DNA from 2 places in the Pseudomonas sp. LBUM1666 genome. Region 1 is predicted to be linked to the other one. Evidence: riboswitches for the same ligand, from Rfam matches in the RefSeq annotation. Region 1 holds a riboswitch; the other holds the start of a gene.
The links. Region 1 has a riboswitch for cobalamin ahead of ACA056_RS16240 (CbtB domain-containing protein). Riboswitches for the same ligand answer to the same signal wherever they lie in the genome.
Positions count from the first base shown of each region.

Region 2: another riboswitch for cobalamin. It lies ahead of cobO (cob(I)yrinic acid a,c-diamide adenosyltransferase); the one in region 1 lies ahead of ACA056_RS16240 (CbtB domain-containing protein).

Region 1 is NZ_CP166789.1:3,583,715-3,592,662, reverse strand. Features, by position in the region: gene ACA056_RS16265 (fatty acid cis/trans isomerase) at 1-2,103, shown strand, start outside; gene nfuA (Fe-S biogenesis protein NfuA) at 2,292-2,876, shown strand; gene cobM (precorrin-4 C(11)-methyltransferase) at 3,038-3,784, opposite strand; gene ACA056_RS16250 (cobalamin biosynthesis protein) at 3,868-4,281, opposite strand; gene ACA056_RS16245 (CbtA family protein) at 4,278-4,985, opposite strand; gene ACA056_RS16240 (CbtB domain-containing protein) at 4,997-5,200, opposite strand; cobalamin riboswitch at 5,322-5,550, opposite strand; cobalamin riboswitch at 5,726-5,940, shown strand; gene cobW (cobalamin biosynthesis protein CobW) at 6,041-7,102, shown strand; gene cobN (cobaltochelatase subunit CobN) at 7,106-8,948, shown strand, end outside.
Region 2 is NZ_CP166789.1:4,484,793-4,493,740, forward strand. Features, by position in the region: gene ACA056_RS20490 (cobyrinic acid a,c-diamide synthase CobB) at 1-1,276, opposite strand, end outside; gene cobO (cob(I)yrinic acid a,c-diamide adenosyltransferase) at 1,273-1,884, opposite strand; cobalamin riboswitch at 1,966-2,199, opposite strand; gene ACA056_RS20500 (hypothetical protein) at 2,354-2,938, shown strand; gene ACA056_RS20505 (PQQ-dependent sugar dehydrogenase) at 3,007-4,320, shown strand; gene ACA056_RS20510 (O-methyltransferase) at 4,325-4,978, opposite strand; gene ACA056_RS20515 (C40 family peptidase) at 4,994-5,530, opposite strand; gene ACA056_RS20520 (C40 family peptidase) at 5,696-6,346, opposite strand; gene hda (DnaA regulatory inactivator Hda) at 6,561-7,265, opposite strand; gene ACA056_RS20530 (AI-2E family transporter) at 7,496-8,569, opposite strand; gene ACA056_RS20535 (DUF8605 domain-containing protein) at 8,608-8,948, opposite strand, start outside.

The DNA of each region.
Region 1 (8,948 bases):
CGTGGCGCGACCAAGATCCCGGTCTACGACGGCGAACGACGCCAGGCTGCCGCGCCGACCCGGCTGTTTTATGACGCTTTCGGTAAACGCGCCTGGCAGCAAAAGGACTTCTATTCGGTGCTCGACGCTCAGGGCAGTCAGGCCGCGTTGATGGCGCGGATGCTTGAGTTGGGCCACAAAACTCCCTTGCAACCCAACGCCAAGTTGCCGGAGGACATCGTCCTTGGACTGAACCGGGAAAACATGTGCGCCATGCCGGCCGAGTTCGACGGCTACGCCAAATCACATCCCAAAGAGGGCATGCCGCTGGCGGTCACCGGTCTGACCGACCAGCAATACCAGACGCTGCAACGCTGGCTGGCGTCCGGCGCGCCGATTGACGAGCAAGGCCTTGTGCCGAGCGCCAAAGAAGCGTTGCAGGTGGTGCAGTGGGAAAACCTGCTCAATTCACCGGGCGCACGGCAAAGCCTGGTGGGGCGCTGGTTGTTCGAGCATTGGTTTCTCGCTCATCTCTATTTCAAGGACGGCGAGCCGGGGCATTTTTTTCAATGGGTACGTTCGCGCACACCGACCGGCCAGCCGATCGATCTGATCAACACACGCCGCCCGAATGACGATCCAGGCACTCAGGTGTATTACCGCTTGTGGCCGGTGCAAGGCGTGATTGTGCAGAAAACCCACATCACCTACCCGTTGAGCGCGGCGAAGATGGCACGGATCAAAAGCCTCTTCTATAACGGCAATTGGCAGGTCAACGCCTTGCCAGGCTACGGGCCGGAGCGACGGGCCAATCCGTTCACCACGTTCGAGGCGATCCCGGCCCAGGCGCGTTATCAATTCATGCTCGACAACGCCGAATACTTCGTCCGTACGTTTATTCGCGGCCCGGTGTGCCGTGGGCAGATCGCCACCGACGTGATCCGCGATAACTTCTGGGCACTGTTCCAGGCGCCTGAGCACGATCTCTATATTATCGATCCAAACTACCGCGGCCAGGCCACACCGTTGCTGGCGATGCCGGGGCAGAACGACGATGTCGGCAGCGTCCTGAGCCTGTGGCATGACTACCGCAACAAGCGCAACGAGTACGAGGCGCTGCGCCGTGACAGTTACGCCGATGCGCCGGCGCCGAGTTGGTCGACCTTGTGGGCCGGCAACGACAACGCCTTGCTGACGATCTTCCGGCATTTTGACAGTGCCTCGGTGAACAAAGGCCTGATCGGTGACGTGCCGCAAACGATGTGGCTGTTCGACTTCCCGCTGCTGGAGCGCACGTATTATCAGTTGGCAGTCAACTTCGACGTGTTCGGCAACGTCTCCCATCAAGCCCAGACCCGCCTGTATTTCGACCTGATTCGCAACGGCGCCGAGCAAAACTTCCTGCGCCTGATGCCGGCCGATTCGCGGGACGATTACCTCGACGACTGGTACCAGAACGGCGGAAAATTCAAGATGTGGCTGGACTACGAGGCCATCGACAACGACAAAGAGACGGCGCTGGTACTGGACAAAAAGGACCCGAAACGCGATTTCGCCCTGCAGTTGCTGGCCCGTTACGGCGACCTCAACGCCAAGCCGGATCCGATCAACCGTTGTGACGGCGCGTATTGCTCGCGGCCGAACATAGATCTGGCCTTGCAGAGCGCCGAGCAGGCGTTGAGTCGCCTGACTTCGTGTCCGGCGGCCGGGCTGAAGGTTATCGATAAGTTGCCGGAAGCGACCCTGCTGCGCATCGAAACCGCGGGCGGCAAGCGCGAGATCTACAGCCTGCTGCGCAACCGGGCGCACAGTAACGTCGCGTTCCTGCTCGGTGAATCCCTGCGGTATCAGCCAGGGCTCGACACATTGACTATTTATCCGGGTGTGCTCAGCAGCTATCCGAACTTCATGTTCAACATTCCGGCCGAGCAAGTGCCTGAGTTCGTGGACGAGATGGAAAACGCCAAGGACGCCAATCGGTTTGAAAAAATCGTCGAACGCTGGGGGATTCGTCGCAGCCATCCGCAGTTCTGGTTCTACTTCCATGACCTGAGCCGGTACGTCCATGAGACCGAACCGGTGGAAGAGGGTGTGCTGGACATGAACCGGTACGAGAATCATTGATCGACCTTTGAGGGTGGGTTGGTGTCGGATTTGAAAGGGTGGGAAAATGCAGCGATCGGTGGCTTAAAGGCCGGATTGACGGTGAACCGGTGAGGATGGCGATAACCGCTCTTTCCCGACAAAAATACTAGGACTTTGTACGGCGCGATGATTGGCGTAAACTGCGCCCAAGCCTGCGAGGAGTTTCCATGACCGCTATTACCATTACCGACGCCGCCCACGATTATCTGGCTGATCTGCTCTCCAAGCAGAACACCCCAGGCATCGGCATCCGCGTCTTTATCACCCAGCCTGGCACCCAGTACGCCGAAACCTGCATTGCCTACTGCAAGCCGGGCGAAGAAAAACCTGAAGACACGGCGCTGGGGCTCAAAAGCTTCACCGCTTACATCGACTCGTTCAGCGAAGCCTTCCTGGACGATGCGGTAGTCGATTACGCCACCGACCGTATGGGCGGCCAGCTCACCATCAAGGCGCCAAACGCCAAAGTCCCGATGGTCAATGCCGACAGTCCGGTCAACGAGCGTATCAACTACTACCTGCAAACCGAGATCAACCCGGGGCTGGCCAGCCACGGCGGTCAGGTCAGCCTGATCGATGTGGTCGAAGACGGCATCGCCGTGCTGAAGTTCGGCGGCGGTTGCCAGGGCTGCGGCCAGGCAGACGTCACCCTTCGCGAAGGCATCGAGCGCACCTTGCTCGAGCGCATTCCCGAGCTCAAGGGCGTTCGTGACGTCACCGACCACACGCAGAAAGAAAACGCCTACTACTAAGTAAGGCGTTCGCTGCAGACATAAGAAAACGGCGCCCCGTGAGCGCCGTTTTTTTATGCGTGAAATTCACTGACGCCTTCGCGAGCAGGCTCGCTCCCACAGTTGATCGCATTCTAATGTGGGAACGAGCTTGCTCCGGGCGGCGTTCCGACGATGAGGCCCTATGGCCGATACAAATGCGCATGTCCTGCGCGATACAGCGACGACTCACTGAAGTGATCACTGCCCAAAACCCGACCCACCAAAATCAACGCCGTGCGCCGAAACCCCTTGGCTTCAACCTTCGCGGCAATGTCTTCAAGCGTCCCCACCACCCAATCCTGATCCGGCCAGGTCGCCCGGTGAATCACCGCGATCGGGCAATCCGCGCCGTAATGCGGCAGCAATTCGGCCAGGATCTTCTCCAGATGATTGACCCCCAGATGAATCGCCATAGTCGCCCCGTGCTGCGCCAGGCTGCCGAGCTCTTCGCCCGCGGGCATGGCAGTCTTGTCGGCGTAGCGGGTCAGGATCACGCTTTGCGACACGTCCGGTAACGTCAGTTCCGCGCCCAGAAGCGCCGCGCAGGCCGCCGTGGCCGTGACACCGGGAATGATTTCAAACGGGATGTCGAGTTCGCGCAGGTAGCGAATCTGCTCGCCAATCGCACCATAAAGACTCGGATCTCCAGAGTGCACCCGGGCCACGTCCTGGCCCTTGGCATGGGCAGATTTGATCAGCTCGATGATCTGTTCCAGGTGCAGTTCGGCGCTGTTGACTACCTGTTCGGCGCGATGGCCTTCCAGCACGGCGGCGGGCACCAGGGAGCCAGCATAGATGATCACCGGGCAGCTGCGAATCAGCCGTTGGCCTTTGACCGTGATCAGTTCCGGGTCGCCGGGACCTGCGCCAATGAAGTAGACGGTCATCGTCGGTTCCTGTGAGAAAAAGGGGCTGGGCAAGGCTTCAGATGAAGATTGCTCATGATCAAAGACGGGGATTATCGAGGATTTTATGCAGCGCCGGCCAACGCCAAGGTGGCCTGGGCATATTTTTGTCGTGAGATCAGCAATTTTGCCGGTGCCTGGGCCAAGTGTTCGGCCAGGGCCAGGGCGGCACTTTCCGCGACGCCGTAGCAGCCGGTGCGTTCGAACGCGATGTCTGAACGATGGCTAAGTTGCGGTTGATAGACGGCCAATTGTTCGCAGCTGAAATACTGCAATGGTAACGCAAGCTGTTCGGCCAATTCGATCAAGCCAGGCTCTTCGCGCTTCAGGTCGATGCTGGCCAGGGCCTTGATCTGGTGAAGTTCGATTTTATGAGCCTGTAACGCCTGATCGAGCAGCGCCCGCAGCGTGCTGACGGGGCAGCCGCGCTGGCAGCCCAGGCCGACCACTAACGTCGGCGCTGTGCTGATCTCAATCATGCGTGGTACTGACCATCGCTTTTGCGGCGGAACAACCAGGCACTGATCAGGCCCAGGGCCAGCCAGAATGCCACGTTGGTCAGCTGCGAAGCGATTTTGAACTGCGCTTCCAGGGCTTCCGGAGCCAGCATCGAGTGGACTTCCGGTTGTGGTGCGCCAATCACGTGAGGAACGGCCAGGATTGCCACGCCGAGCACTTTCATTAGCCAGTGACGGCTGAACACAATCAATGCGATGCCGACGGCGGTGGAGGCGGCCGTGCCGATCCACCAGATCTGCCGTTGCGCCAAATCAGCCGCGGCAGTGCCCGGCAGCTCAGGCGGCAGACCGAGGGTCGGTGCCAGCACGAACGTGGCGTAACCGGCCAGGCCCCAAAGCAGGCCTTGGGAGGTTTTGGTCGGTGCGCGCAAGGTATAGAGGCCAGCGAGCATCAGGGCGAAACCGACTGCTACCACCAGGTTGCCGCCGGTGGTGGACAGCACGCGCTGCCAGCCGTCTTCCGGTTCCCAGGCTTCAGCATCGTGGGTGTGAGCGGCGACAGCACCTGCGGCGTGTTCGTGAACTTCAACAGCGGCAGGCTCGGATTTTTCGTAAGTCTCGGCCTGCAGAATCAGCGGAGCCACCCAGAAACTTTGCAGCAGGGTCAGCAACAGGGCGGCCAACAGCCCGGTGAACCCTGCGGTTTGCGCAATACGCTTGATCATGTCAGCAGGTCTCAATGGCACGGGAACGCAGAGCTGTGGCGGGTATCGTGCGCGGCGTTGTGCACCGCTTCGATGTGCGAGAAACCGGCGAAATACACAAGGCACGCGCCCAGGATCGACGCGCATGCGGCGGCGGTCAGGCGTTGAGTCAGGGTATTGGTGGTGCTGGCGGTGCTCTTATCGGTGTTGCTGCCGGTGCTGCTGATGATCGACATGGCGCTTCCCTCTGGTCTGTCAGCGGGTGATATAGAGCGCATGGAAGACCCCTGCGAGTCGGGCACGCAGAGATTCAAACAGCGCCCGCCCACCGCGGGTTTGTTATTCAGTGATCGTAATGGTCACTTTGTGTTGCGGGCCGGTCTCCGGGCTCACGAGGGGCGTTGGCTTTCGCCTTGACCTGCAAGCATCACCTTCCCATGCCGAACTGCTGGCACAGTGGATCTGACGCTTCGCTCGCTTACCGTTGCGGGGGCAGCACCGGACTGACATGACTTTAGAGTAAAGCACATGATTCACCGGTTTCCCGTTTCACCCTGTGAAGGGCACCCGTAACAAGGCGTGTAGGAGAGCATGGGCGAGGGTTGGGCGTCAATTGGCAAGGGTTCTCAACTCGAGACCAAGGTGACTTCTTCGCGAGCAGGCTCGCTCCCGCGGGGAAATGCGGTCACTGTGGGAGCGAGCCTGCTCGCGAAGGAGCCGGTGCAGGCGCTACAAGACATTGACCCGCCCCCACACGATGCGTAGCCTTGCGCTTTCGAGGTTCTTCGGCGTCTGCCGAAGCTAAGAAGGGAACGCGGTCGATGCCGCGGCTGCCCCCGCAACTGTGAACGGTGATGTTCGCTGCCACGCCACTGCAAACCCTGTGCAACGGGTTCGCGGGAAGGCGCAGCGAATGCCTGGCCCACAAGCCCGGCACACCGTCAGCCAGGAGACCTGCCTCGACACAGATTCTCACTACAACCGGGCGGGGTGATCCGGTGGCGAACTCTTCCGCGCGCGCATCCGTCGCAGCGATTGTCGTCCCGTATGCCCGCCACCTTGCCAAAGGGCATTCGATGAAAACACTGGCCAAACTCCCCGTCACCATCGTTACCGGTTTCCTCGGCTCGGGCAAAACCACCTTGCTGCGGCACATGCTCGACAACGCCCAGGGCCGCCGCATTGCGGTGATCGTCAACGAGTTCGGCGAGCTGGGCATCGACGGCGAAATCCTCAAACAGTGCTCCATCGGCTGCACTGAAGAAGAAGCCAACGGCCGCGTCTACGAGCTGGCCAACGGCTGCCTGTGCTGCACCGTTCAGGAAGAGTTCTTCCCGGTGATGCGCGAATTGGTCGCCCGTCGCGGCGACCTCGACCACATCCTCATCGAAACCTCGGGCCTGGCCCTGCCAAAACCCCTGGTGCAAGCCTTCCAGTGGCCGGAAATCCGCAGCGCCTGCACCGTTGACGCGGTCATCACCGTGGTCGACAGCCCTGCGGTCGCCGCCGGCACCTTCGCGGCTTTCCCGGACCAGGTCGATGCCCAGCGCAAACTCGACCCGAACCTGGATCACGAATCGCCGCTGCACGAGCTGTTCGCTGACCAACTGGCCAGCGCCGACCTGGTGATCCTCAACAAGGCCGACCTGATCAGCCCTGAAGACCTGGCCCGCGTTCGCCTGGAAGTCGCTGAAGAACTGCCACCAGCGGTGAAAGTCATTGAAGCCAGCAGCGGTCGTCTGCCACTGGACGTGCTGATCGGACTCGGCGCCGGTTCTGAAGAACACATCGACAGCCGTCACAGCCATCACGATCACCACCATGAAGGCGAAGACGATCACGACCACGATGCCTTCGACTCCATCTCCATCGAACTGCCTCAAGCCGACGAAAGCCTGCTGCTGGACGCGTTGACCCAACTGGTGGTCCAGCACGGCATCCTGCGCGTCAAAGGTTTCGCGGCGATCCCGAACAAACCGATGCGCCTGCTGATCCAGGGCGTGGGCACGCGTTTTGATAAACACTTTGACCGTCAGTGGGGCGCCGACGAAGCGCGCACCACGCGTCTGGTGTTGATCGGCCAGGAACTGGACGCCACTCTGCTTGAAGCGCAATTGCGCGCCGCGCTCAGCGTTTAAGCCATGCATCTGCTCAGGACCCAACCCGGCGGTTTCGTGTCGGATGACAACATTGCCGACCTTGGACAAACCCCCGCCGAGCTGGTGATCCTGTGCAGCGGCGACTCCAGCCTGGCGTTGCTCGCCGAAGCGGCGCAGCAGTTGCCCGACGATTACCCCAGCGTGCGTCTGGCCAATCCGATGCAGGTGCAGAATCACGCGTCAGTCGATCTGTATGTCGACGAAGTGCTGCGCCATGCCAAGGTGATTCTGATTTCGCTCCACGGTGGCATCGCCTATTGGCGTTACGGCGTCGAGCGTCTGGTGGAATTGTCCCAGCGCGGCGTGCAACTGATTCTGGTGCCAGGCGATGACCGCCCGGACCCGGAACTCAGCGAGCTGAGCACGGTGGCTGCCTGCGACCGCGATCGGCTCTGGCAGTTTTTGCGTCAGGGCGGCATGAGCAATGCCCTGGATTTTTTCCGCTGTCTCGCCAATCGTTGGCTGGATCGCGACTACGCCTGGGCCGAGCCGCAAACCCTGCCGCGCACGGCGATTTACCACCCGCACAAAAGCCCCGCTGAACTGAAGGATTGGCAAGCCGATTGGCAGGCCGATCAACCGGTGGCGGCGGTGCTGTTTTACCGCTCGCATTTGCAGGCGGCGAACACCGGGTTCATCGACATTTTCTGCCAGCGGTTGCAGGCGGCGGGGTTGAATCCGTTGCCGATTGCCGTGGCCAGTTTGAAAGAGCCCGGCTGCCTGACGGTGGTCGAGGACCTGTTGGACGAAGTCGAGGCGGGGGTGATTCTCAACACCACCGGTTTCGCTCAATCCAGCCCCGAAGCGCCGCACTTGCGACCGTTTCGCCGCAACATTCCGGTGATCCAGGCGATCTGCGCCCAGGACAACGAACCGGGTTGGCGCGCCAGCGAACAAGGCCTCGGTCCACGCGATCTGGCGATGCACATCGCACTGCCGGAACTGGACGGGCGGATCATCAGCCGACCGATCAGCTTCAAGGACCTGGCCTGGCGCAGCGAGCGCAGTCAATCCGATGTGGTCTGCTATCGGCCACAACCGGAGCGCATGGATTTTGTCGCCGAACTGGCGCGGCGCTGGATTGATCTGGCGCGAGTGTCCAACGCTGAAAAACGCATCGCTCTGATCCTCGCCAACTACCCGACCCGCGACGGTCGCATCGGCAATGGTGTCGGCCTCGACACGCCGGCCGCGGCGCTGAACATCCTGCGTGCGCTTTATAAAGAAGGTTATCCGCTACCCGCCGAATTGCCCGACACTGGCACCGCGTTGATCCAGCAATTGCTCGGCGGCGTCAGCAACGACCTCGACACCCTCGACCAGCGTCCGTGTCATCAAAGCCTGTCGATGGACGACTACAACCTGATGTTCAACGCCTTGCCCGAGGCCAACCGCCAGGCCGTGCTGGAACGATGGGGCACGCCGCAAAGCGACCCGATGTGCCGTGGCGGGCGAATGATGATCGCCGGACTGCGCTTTGGCCTGACCTTCGTCGGCATTCAACCGGCGCGGGGTTATCAGGTGGACCCGAGCGCGGTGTATCACGACCCGGATCTGGTGCCGCCTCACGCTTATCTGGCGTTCTATTTCTGGTTGCGCAACACCTACGGCGCCCACGGCGTGATCCACGTCGGCAAGCACGGCAACCTCGAATGGCTGCCGGGCAAAGGCGTCGGGCTGTCGGAAAATTGCTGGCCGGATGCGCTGCTCGGGCCGTTGCCGAACATTTATCCGTTCATCGTCAACGATCCGGGCGAGGGCGCCCAGGCCAAGCGCCGCACGCAAGCGGTGATCATCGATCACCTGATGCCGCCGCTGACCCGCG
Region 2 (8,948 bases), 900 kb from region 1:
CAATCGCCGATGGATTAGACGGGAAATAGAAGTGCACGTAGGAAGCCGTCATCCGCCCCTCACGATAAACCGCCTCTGCCCCTCGCCCACCGTTAGGGCTCAGGCCACGAGCGATGGGCTCAAGCTCGGTACTGGTCAGCGAGTGGTGATAGGTGTGGCCGCGCAACGAACCTTCCGGCAACTCGACCGCCTGCAACGCTAACGCGGCCAGACGCTTTTGCATCACCGCATCACCGGCCAGCAAGCCGACCAGTTCCGCGCGAGTGCCCTCGACATCGGTCAACGAATCGAGCAGATAAAGCATGCCGCCGCACTCGGCCAACAACGGTTTGCCCGCCGCATGGTGAGCGCGGATTGCGGCCAGCATCGTGGTGTTCTGTGACAGCGCCACATGATGCAATTCGGGATAACCACCCGGCAGATAAAGACTGTCTGCCTCCGGCAATTGCGTGTCACGGATCGGCGAGAAAAACGACAACTCGGCGCCCATGGCTCGCAGCAAATCCAGGCTCGCGCCGTAGGTGAAGGCAAACGCTTCGTCACGGGCCACGGCGATACGCACGCCGGCCAGCAACGGTTCTGCAGCGATCACATCAGGCGCGGCGAATTCCACCGCCGGTGGCAGCGCGACCTCACAGCTGCTGGCCAGCGCATCGGCCGCCGCATCGAGGCGCAGATCGAGATCGTTCAACTCACTGGCCTGAACCAGACCTAAATGACGACTCGGCAACTCGATCCCGGTTTCCCGGGACAAGGCGCCGTACCAGCGCAAGCCTTCAGTGAGGCTGCCTTCGAGTAATTGTGCGTGACGCAGGGTGCCGACGCGGTTGGCCAACACACCGGCAAACGGCAAGTCCGGCTGATAACGCGCTAGCCCCAGGGCCAGTGCGCCAAAGGTCTGGGCCATGGCGGTGCCGTCGATCACACCGAGCACCGGCACACCGAAGTGTCGCGCCAGATCAGCGCTGGACGGCGTACCGTCGAACAACCCCATGACGCCTTCGATGAGGATCAGGTCCGCTTCGCCGGCGGCTTCCCACAACAGCCGACGACTTTCCTGCTCGCCGACCATCCACATGTCCAGTTGATAAACCGGTGCACCGCTGGCGCGCTCGAGAATCATCGGGTCGAGAAAATCCGGGCCGCATTTGAACACGCGAACCTTGCGCCCTTGATTGCGATGCAAACGGGCCAGCGCGGCGGTCACGGTGGTCTTGCCCTGACCGGAGGCCGGCGCGGCAATCAATACCGCCGGGCAATGACGTGGCTGACTCACAATTCGACGCCTTTTTGCGCTTTGATCCCGGCCTGGAACGCGTGCTTGATCACGCCCATTTCGGTGACGGTGTCGGCCAGTTCGATCATCTCCGGCTTGGCGCCGCGACCGGTCACCACCACGTGCTGCATCGGTGGGCGGGCCTGCAAGTCGCTGAGCACTTGGTCGAGATCCAGATAGCCGTGCTTGAGCGCAATGTTCAATTCATCCAGCACCACCAGGCCGATCGACGGATCACGCAGCAATTCGCGAGACACAGCCCACGCGGCTTCAGCGGCGGCGATGTCACGCTGGCGATCCTGGGTTTCCCAGGTGAAGCCCTCGCCCATCACATGAAAACGCACCTGTTCCGGGAAGCGCCGGAAGAACAATTCTTCGCCAGTGCTGCTGCGCCCTTTAATGAACTGCACCACGCCACACTGCATGCCGTGGCCCATCGACCGGGCAAGCATGCCGAAGGCCGAGCTGCTTTTGCCTTTGCCGTTGCCGGTCAGCACCAGCAGCAGGCCACATTCATTCGGGGAATTGGCGATGCGTTCGTCGATCACGGCTTTTTTGCGCAGCATGCGCGCCAGATGACGTTCGTCACGATCGGGGGTATCAGTCATGGGGGAGCTCTCCGTTGAGGCTGGATAACGGCGGGCAGGCACAAGAATAGACGGCAAGAAGCCTGGCATCGCCCACCGTGATGCCGCTGGATGGATCAGGCCGGTCTCCGGGCTCATGAGCGGCGCTGGCCTGACTGCGCGCCTTCCCATGTCGAACATCAACACAGTGGCTCAAGGCGCAGCCTTCACTCATTTACCGTTGCGGGGGCAGCGCCGGGATCATGGCTCTTCGTCGCTTGAAGAGAGTCACTCACCGGCTTCCCTGTTTCACTCTGTCGACCAAGGTCACAGAGCACCTGAAACAAGCCGCGAAGGTTAGAGGGTTGGGGATGGAGCGTCAATTGAAGACGGGCAGCGTGCGGGCGAATAACTGCCGTCGATCAATTATCTGACGCCAATCTTGTGCCACACTCTCAGCGGTGATATCAAAGAGCCACAATCTCACAACACAATAACAAGGGTGAGCCACATGCAAGGCATGATCATCAGCAATCCGAAGCTGGAATTCCTGCGCCCGGTGCTGGAACGCTGGTTTGACTGTATCGACCGCTACAACGCCGTGCGCGGCGATAACGACACGCCTTACTGGTTCGACGAAAAAGCCAACCTGAGCCTGCTGTCCGCCGCGGCCTGGACGGCGGAAATGGTTACGCTGCAACAAACACCGACCCGTAAACAGACCGAAGAAGGCGAACGCAATGGCCGCGCCGATCTGTTTATCGCGACCAGCGAAGAACGCGCTTACCTTCAGGCGACCCAGCGCTGGCCACGCGTCAACAGCCTGAACCTGACTCAAGCACTGCAAGACATCACCAGCGATGCCAAACGCATCAGCTACGCCAGCGACCTGAAACTCGGCTGCCTGTTCGTTGCGCCGCAAAAAGCCCAACAAAGCGCCACCCCGGAAGAACTCCAGGACATGGTCGACGATCTGCAAAAGGAACACACCTGCGCCGTGGCCTGGTACTTCCCCTATGCCTATCGCAAGTTGCGCAACGAAGCCGGCAACTATCACCCCGGCATTGCCGTGCTGTTCAAGGAAGCCCGCGGCTGACCGGTTGAACCATCGCGCACCTGCGCTTCTCTATTGATTAGGTCAATGCATTCATAGGGAAGATCAGCATGCGCAAGCCCCCGCTCGTTCTCGTCATCGTGCTCGCCGGAGGGCTTGCCGCCTGTGGTGAAACCTCCAGGTTGCAAGTCTCCGACGGCTACGGCCCGTCACCCAAACTGCCAGAACCGAACAAGACCCTGATCCCGACGGTGAACATCGCCCCGGCGATCGGCTGGCCGGACGGCACGAAACCCATCGCCGCGACGGGGACTCAGGTGGCGGCTTTTGCCGAAGGTCTCGATCACCCGCGCTGGCTCTACGTGTTGCCTAACGGCGATGTGCTGGTCGCCGAAACCAACGCACCGCCTAAACCCGATGACGGCAAAGGCATTCGTGGCTGGGTCATGGGCAAAGTCATGGGCCGTGCCGGCGCCGGCGTACCGAGCCCGAACCGCATCACGCTGCTACGGGACAAGGACCACGACGGCATCGCCGAAACCCGCACGGTGTTCCTGGAAAACCTCAACTCGCCCTTCGGTATGACCTTGGTCGGCAATGACCTGTATGTCGCCGACACGGACCGCTTGCTGCGCTTCCATTATGAAAATGGCGAGACGGCGATCAAGTCGCAGCCGATGAAGGTGATCGACCTGCCGGGCGGTACGCTGAATCACCACTGGACCAAAAACGTCATTGCCAGCAAGGACGGCAGCAAGCTGTACGTCACGGTGGGCTCCAACAGCAACGTGGCCGAAAACGGCATGGACAAGGAAGAAGGTCGCGCGGCGATCTGGGAAGTGGATCGCGCCACCGGTAACCATCGAATCTTCGCCTCGGGGATTCGTAATCCAAACGGGCTGGCCTGGGAACCTCGGAGCGGCGCACTGTGGACGGCGGTCAACGAGCGCGACGAAATCGGCAGCGATCTGGTGCCGGACTACATCACGTCAGTGAAGGACGGCGGGTTCTACGGCTGGCCTTACAGTTACTACGGTCAGCACGTCGACATTCGCGTCGAGCCGCAAAACCCCGACCTGGTGGCCAAGGCCATCGCGCCGGACTATGCGGTCGGCCCGCATACCGCATCGCTGGGCCTGACGTTTGCTGAAGGCAACAGACTGCCAGCGCAGTTCAAGGAAGGGGCATTCATCGGCCAGCACGGCTCGTGGAACCGTAAACCGCACAGTGGCTACAAAGTGATTTTCGTACCGTTCAGCGCAGGGAAACCGATCGGGCAGCCGGTGGATGTGCTCACCGGCTTCCTCAATGACGAGGAAAAAGCCATGGGCCGGCCTGTGGGTGTGGTGGTTGATCAGCAGGGTGATTTGTTGGTGGCGGATGACGTGGGCAATAAGGTGTGGCGCGTATCGGCGGCCAAGTAAGCGATTAGCGCTTGCGGCACAGAGTTAACCCATCGCCCAACGGCAACAACGACAGGTCCACACGCGAGTCATCCTTCAAGGCGCGATTGAGCGCCTGGATGGCTCGGGTGTCTTCGCTCTCGGGATTGTCCTCAAGCACCCGTCCGCTCCACAGCGTGTTATCAAACACCGCCAGACCGCCGACGCGCAGCAGACGCAATGCGTGCTCCAGATAGCGTGGGTAGCTGGCTTTGTCGGCATCGATGAAGATCAGGTCGAATGGCTCTTGCTGATCCAGCTGAGCCAGGGTTTCCAGCGCGGGCGCCAGACGCAGATCGATCCGTTCGGCAAGCCCCGCCTCCTGCCAGTAACGGCGCGCGGTGGCGTTGTAGTCGCCGGGAATGTCACAGCAGATCAGCGAACCGTCATCCGGCAATGCAGCCGCCATGCACAACGCGCTGTAACCGGTGAAGGTGCCCACTTCCAGCAGACGCTTGGCGCCGGTGAGTTTCACCAGAAGCGCGAGGAACTGACCTTGCTCGGGCGCTACCTGCCAGCGAGCCATGGGTAGCGCTTGGGTTTCGTCACGCAAACGCTTGAGCAACGGCGTTTCGCGCAGGGAAACGTCGAGCAGGTATTGATACAGGGAATCGTCGAGATTGAGTGTGCGAGCGGTCATGACAACCTCTGCCATTTAGGGGTTGCGTGCCAAGTGCTCCGGTTGCAAGACGCGCTTGGCGCTCAGATAGGCTTTCTGCCAGTAAGCTTTGGACAAGCTGTCGAGCTTCACCGTGCCACCGGTGGCGGGCGCATGGACGAAGCGACCTTCGCCGACGTAGATCCCGGCGTGACTGACCTGAGAACCGCCATTGGTGGCGAAGAAGAGCAGGTCACCGGTTTGCAGGCCTTCCTTGCCCACGCTGGCCGCCTGCATGCTGATCATCTCGCGCGTGGTACGCGGCAGGGAAATGCCGGCGACGTCACGGTAGACATAACCGATCAGCCCGCTGCAATCGAAACCCGAATCCGGCGTGTTGCCACCCCAGCGATACGGCGTGCCCACCAGGCCGAGCGCGCGGAACAAGACGTCTTCTGCCTCAGGGGAGAATGCTTGGGAGGAACCGAAAACAATGGGCGCGCGAACCACCGGTGCAGGTGGCGGTGTACGGCTGGCGCAGGCGCTGAGCAGCGCTGCGAAGAACATGATTGCGAGGCGGGCCGACGTCGACATATGCAGAGCATCCTGATCTGGCTGCGGCTTTTTCTGCAGGGGGCGCAGAAAAGAAAACCGCCTGCGCAGGACGCAGGCGGTTTGCCATCAATAATAGATCAGGATTCTAGCTGCTACGTGGCAAACTTCAAGTAAGACTTTAAGTTCACCTTACAAAACGTCCGCTTACTTGCGAGCCGTGACGATCGCCGGGGCAGCAGTCGGTGCCATCGCGAGTGCGCGCTTGGCTTCGATGAAGGTTTTGCTCCAGTAGCTGTCGCCCAGGCTATCGATCCGGACACCACCACTACGGCGGCTGCTGGAATGGATGAACTGGTTGTCACCCAGGTAGATCCCGGCGTGACTGACGCGGCCGCGACGGCCATTGGTGGCGAAAAACAACAAGTCGCCCGGCTCCAGTTTGCTGCGAGAAACCAGCGGAGCGTCGACGTTGATCATTTCGCGAGTGGAACGTGGAAGGTTCAGGCCGGCTTCTTCACGAAACAGGTAACCGATGAAGCCGCTGCAATCAAAGCCAGCTTCGGAGGTGCCGCCGAAACGGTAACGGGTACCGATCAGGGACATGCCGCGTTCGAGGATGCTGTCAGCCAGAACTGGAAGCTGGTAGGACTTGCCGCCGGCGAAGTCTGCCAGTTCTTTTTCGGTGGCCGCCTCTTCTTGAAAAAGAGCTTGCTGATAAAGAGCAGAAGACTGGGCGGTAGCAGAATTTTTAACCTGCTGTTGTTGCTCTTGCTGGGACACTGGAGAGTGAGCAGCGCAACCGAACAACAGGGTGACGAGTGCGAGAGGCACGAGGGGTGCAAAGCGATTTAGCATGGGCACGACCGTGGCTGATAGTTCTAAAGAAGCCGAGACTATGCCCGCTATCATCCTCATTTGCAAATTCAATCGAACTTTATGTGACTTCTTGGTTTCGCGTTTACATCTAAGCGCTTAAGCCCGTTTTAGACGTTCGCGCAGCCTGCAACCTTGTAGGAAAGCGGATTTCTTGGCGCCTGGAATATGCCAAAACCCGCTACTGGCCTTGGCTTTACCAGCCCAGGGTTTCTTTCAGGAAGGGAATTGTCAGCTTGCGCTGAGCTTGAAGGGAGGCCTGATCGAGACGCTCAAGCAGCTCGAAAAGTGCACTCATGCTGCGCGTACCGCGGGTCAAAATAAAATGCCCGACTTCATCGGTCAGGTGCAGACCGCGGCGAGATGCGCGCAGTTGCAAGGCACGCAACTTGTCTTCGTCGGAGAGCGGACGCATCTGAAAGATCAGCGCCAACGTCAGTCGGGATTTGAGGTCCGCCAGCTTCACCGGCAGTTCACGCGGGGATGTCGACGCGGCGATCAGCAGGCGTCGACCGCTGTCACGCAGACGGTTGAACAGATGGAACAACGCCTCTTCCCAATCCGCCCGACCGGCCACCGCCTGCAAATCATCCAGGCAGACCAGTTCGTACTGTTCGAGGTTGTCGAGGATGGCGATGCCGCGATCAAGCAGTTCGGCCAACGGCAAATACACCGCCGGCTCCCCCAGCTGTTCGAAGCGCAGGCAGGCCGCCTGCAACAAGTGCGTACGCCCTACCCCGTCCTTGCCCCAGAGATAAATCAGGCTTTCGGTCCAGCCGGCGTCGGCTTCGCATAGCCGCTCGACATAGCCGAGTGCAGCGGCATTGGCGCCTGGATAGTAATTGATAAAGGTAGCGTCATCACGCAGACGCACACCTAGGGGCAGCTGAATCGGTTTCATGCTGACTGAACAGTTCCAAAGGAACCGTTAGTGGCCTCTGTGTAAAGTTTGCGAAGTTTATACCCGTGAGGCGGGTCGCACAATGCGACAGACCACAAGCAAAATCAAAGGTTTGCGTTAACACCCTGGTTTTATGACAGTTTCTTTGGCGGCGCATGTGACAGCCGCGCGAGGGATTCGGGTCAGCCTGGCAATGAACCAGGCTGCCCGCGATGCTTGATCAGGCCCTCTTAAATCTCGGGCTCATCAACGCCGCTGTACATACCAGAATCTTTATACAAATCATGCACATGGCGCACCAGCACCATGATCACCGCCGCCACCGGCAGCGCCAGTAGCACGCCGGTAAATCCGAACAGCTCGCCCCCTGCCAGAATCGCGAAGATCACCGCCACCGGGTGTAGACCGATCTTGTCCCCCACCAACAATGGCGTCAGCACCATGCCTTCCAGCGCCTGCCCCACCATGAACACCGCGACGATACCGAACATGGGATACAGATCGCCGCCGAACTGGAACAACCCGGCAATCAAGGCCGCACCGATACCGATAACGAACCCCATGTACGGCACGATCGCCGCCAGACCGGCAATCAACCCGATCAACAGCCCCAGCTCCAGCCCTACCAACATCAGGCCGGCCGCGTAGATCACGCCCAGCGCCACCATCACCAGCAACTGCCCGCGCACGAATGCACCCAGCACTTCATGGCACTCACCTGCCAGGGTCACAACGCGCTCTTCGCGATCACGGGGCAGCAGGCTGCGGATCTTGGCCATCATCAGGTCCCAGTCCCGCAGCAAATAGAAGACCACCACCGGGATCAGCACCAGATTCGCCAGCAAGCCAATCAATGCGAGGCCGGAGGCCGTTGCCTGACTCAGCACAACACCGACAATGTCAGTGGTTTGGCCCATGTGCTCACTGATCGCAGCCTTGAGCTTGTCGAACTTCCAGAAATTATCCGACAGTCCAAATTTCGATTGCGCCCACGGCAGTGCGGTGTGCTGCAACCAATCGAGCATCTGCGGCGTCAGTTCGTACAAACGAAACAACTGCTTGGCGAGCATCGGCACCAACACCAACAGCAGTGCCGTGAAGATAAAGGTAAACAGCGCAAACACCGCCACCACGCCCCAGGTCCGAGACAAACCGGCCTTCTCCAGCCGATCCACCAATGGATCGAACATATAAGCCAACAGCAGTGCCACCAGAAACGGCGTCAGAATCGGATGCAACAACCAGACAAACACGCAGAGCAGAACCACCCCACCCAACCAGAACCAACGCCGCGTATCGGCCATGTACCACTCCATATGCATCTATATAAAGAAAGAAAACCTTACCAACGGAAACGCAACTGCGGCGTCGGTGCCGGCGCTGGCGCTACGGCCGGTGTCGAACCGTCGACTGCAGGTTGAACGGGGGCGGCGGGGGCTGGCGCCTCACCCGCTGGAACTTCCTGCAATCTGGCCAGCGACAACTGCGCCTTCAACTGTTCGGCGCTGCCATTGACCCGATAGAGAATGCGCTCACCGTCGACACTTTGCAGACGCGCACCAAACGGCTCCAGCAAACGCCCAAGCGCCGCGTAGCGCTCCAGGTTCATGCCCTGCACTTCGAGTAATTGCTCGCCCGAAGCACCCGGTTTGACGACAAAACGGGGCGCCAGCCGCTCACTGA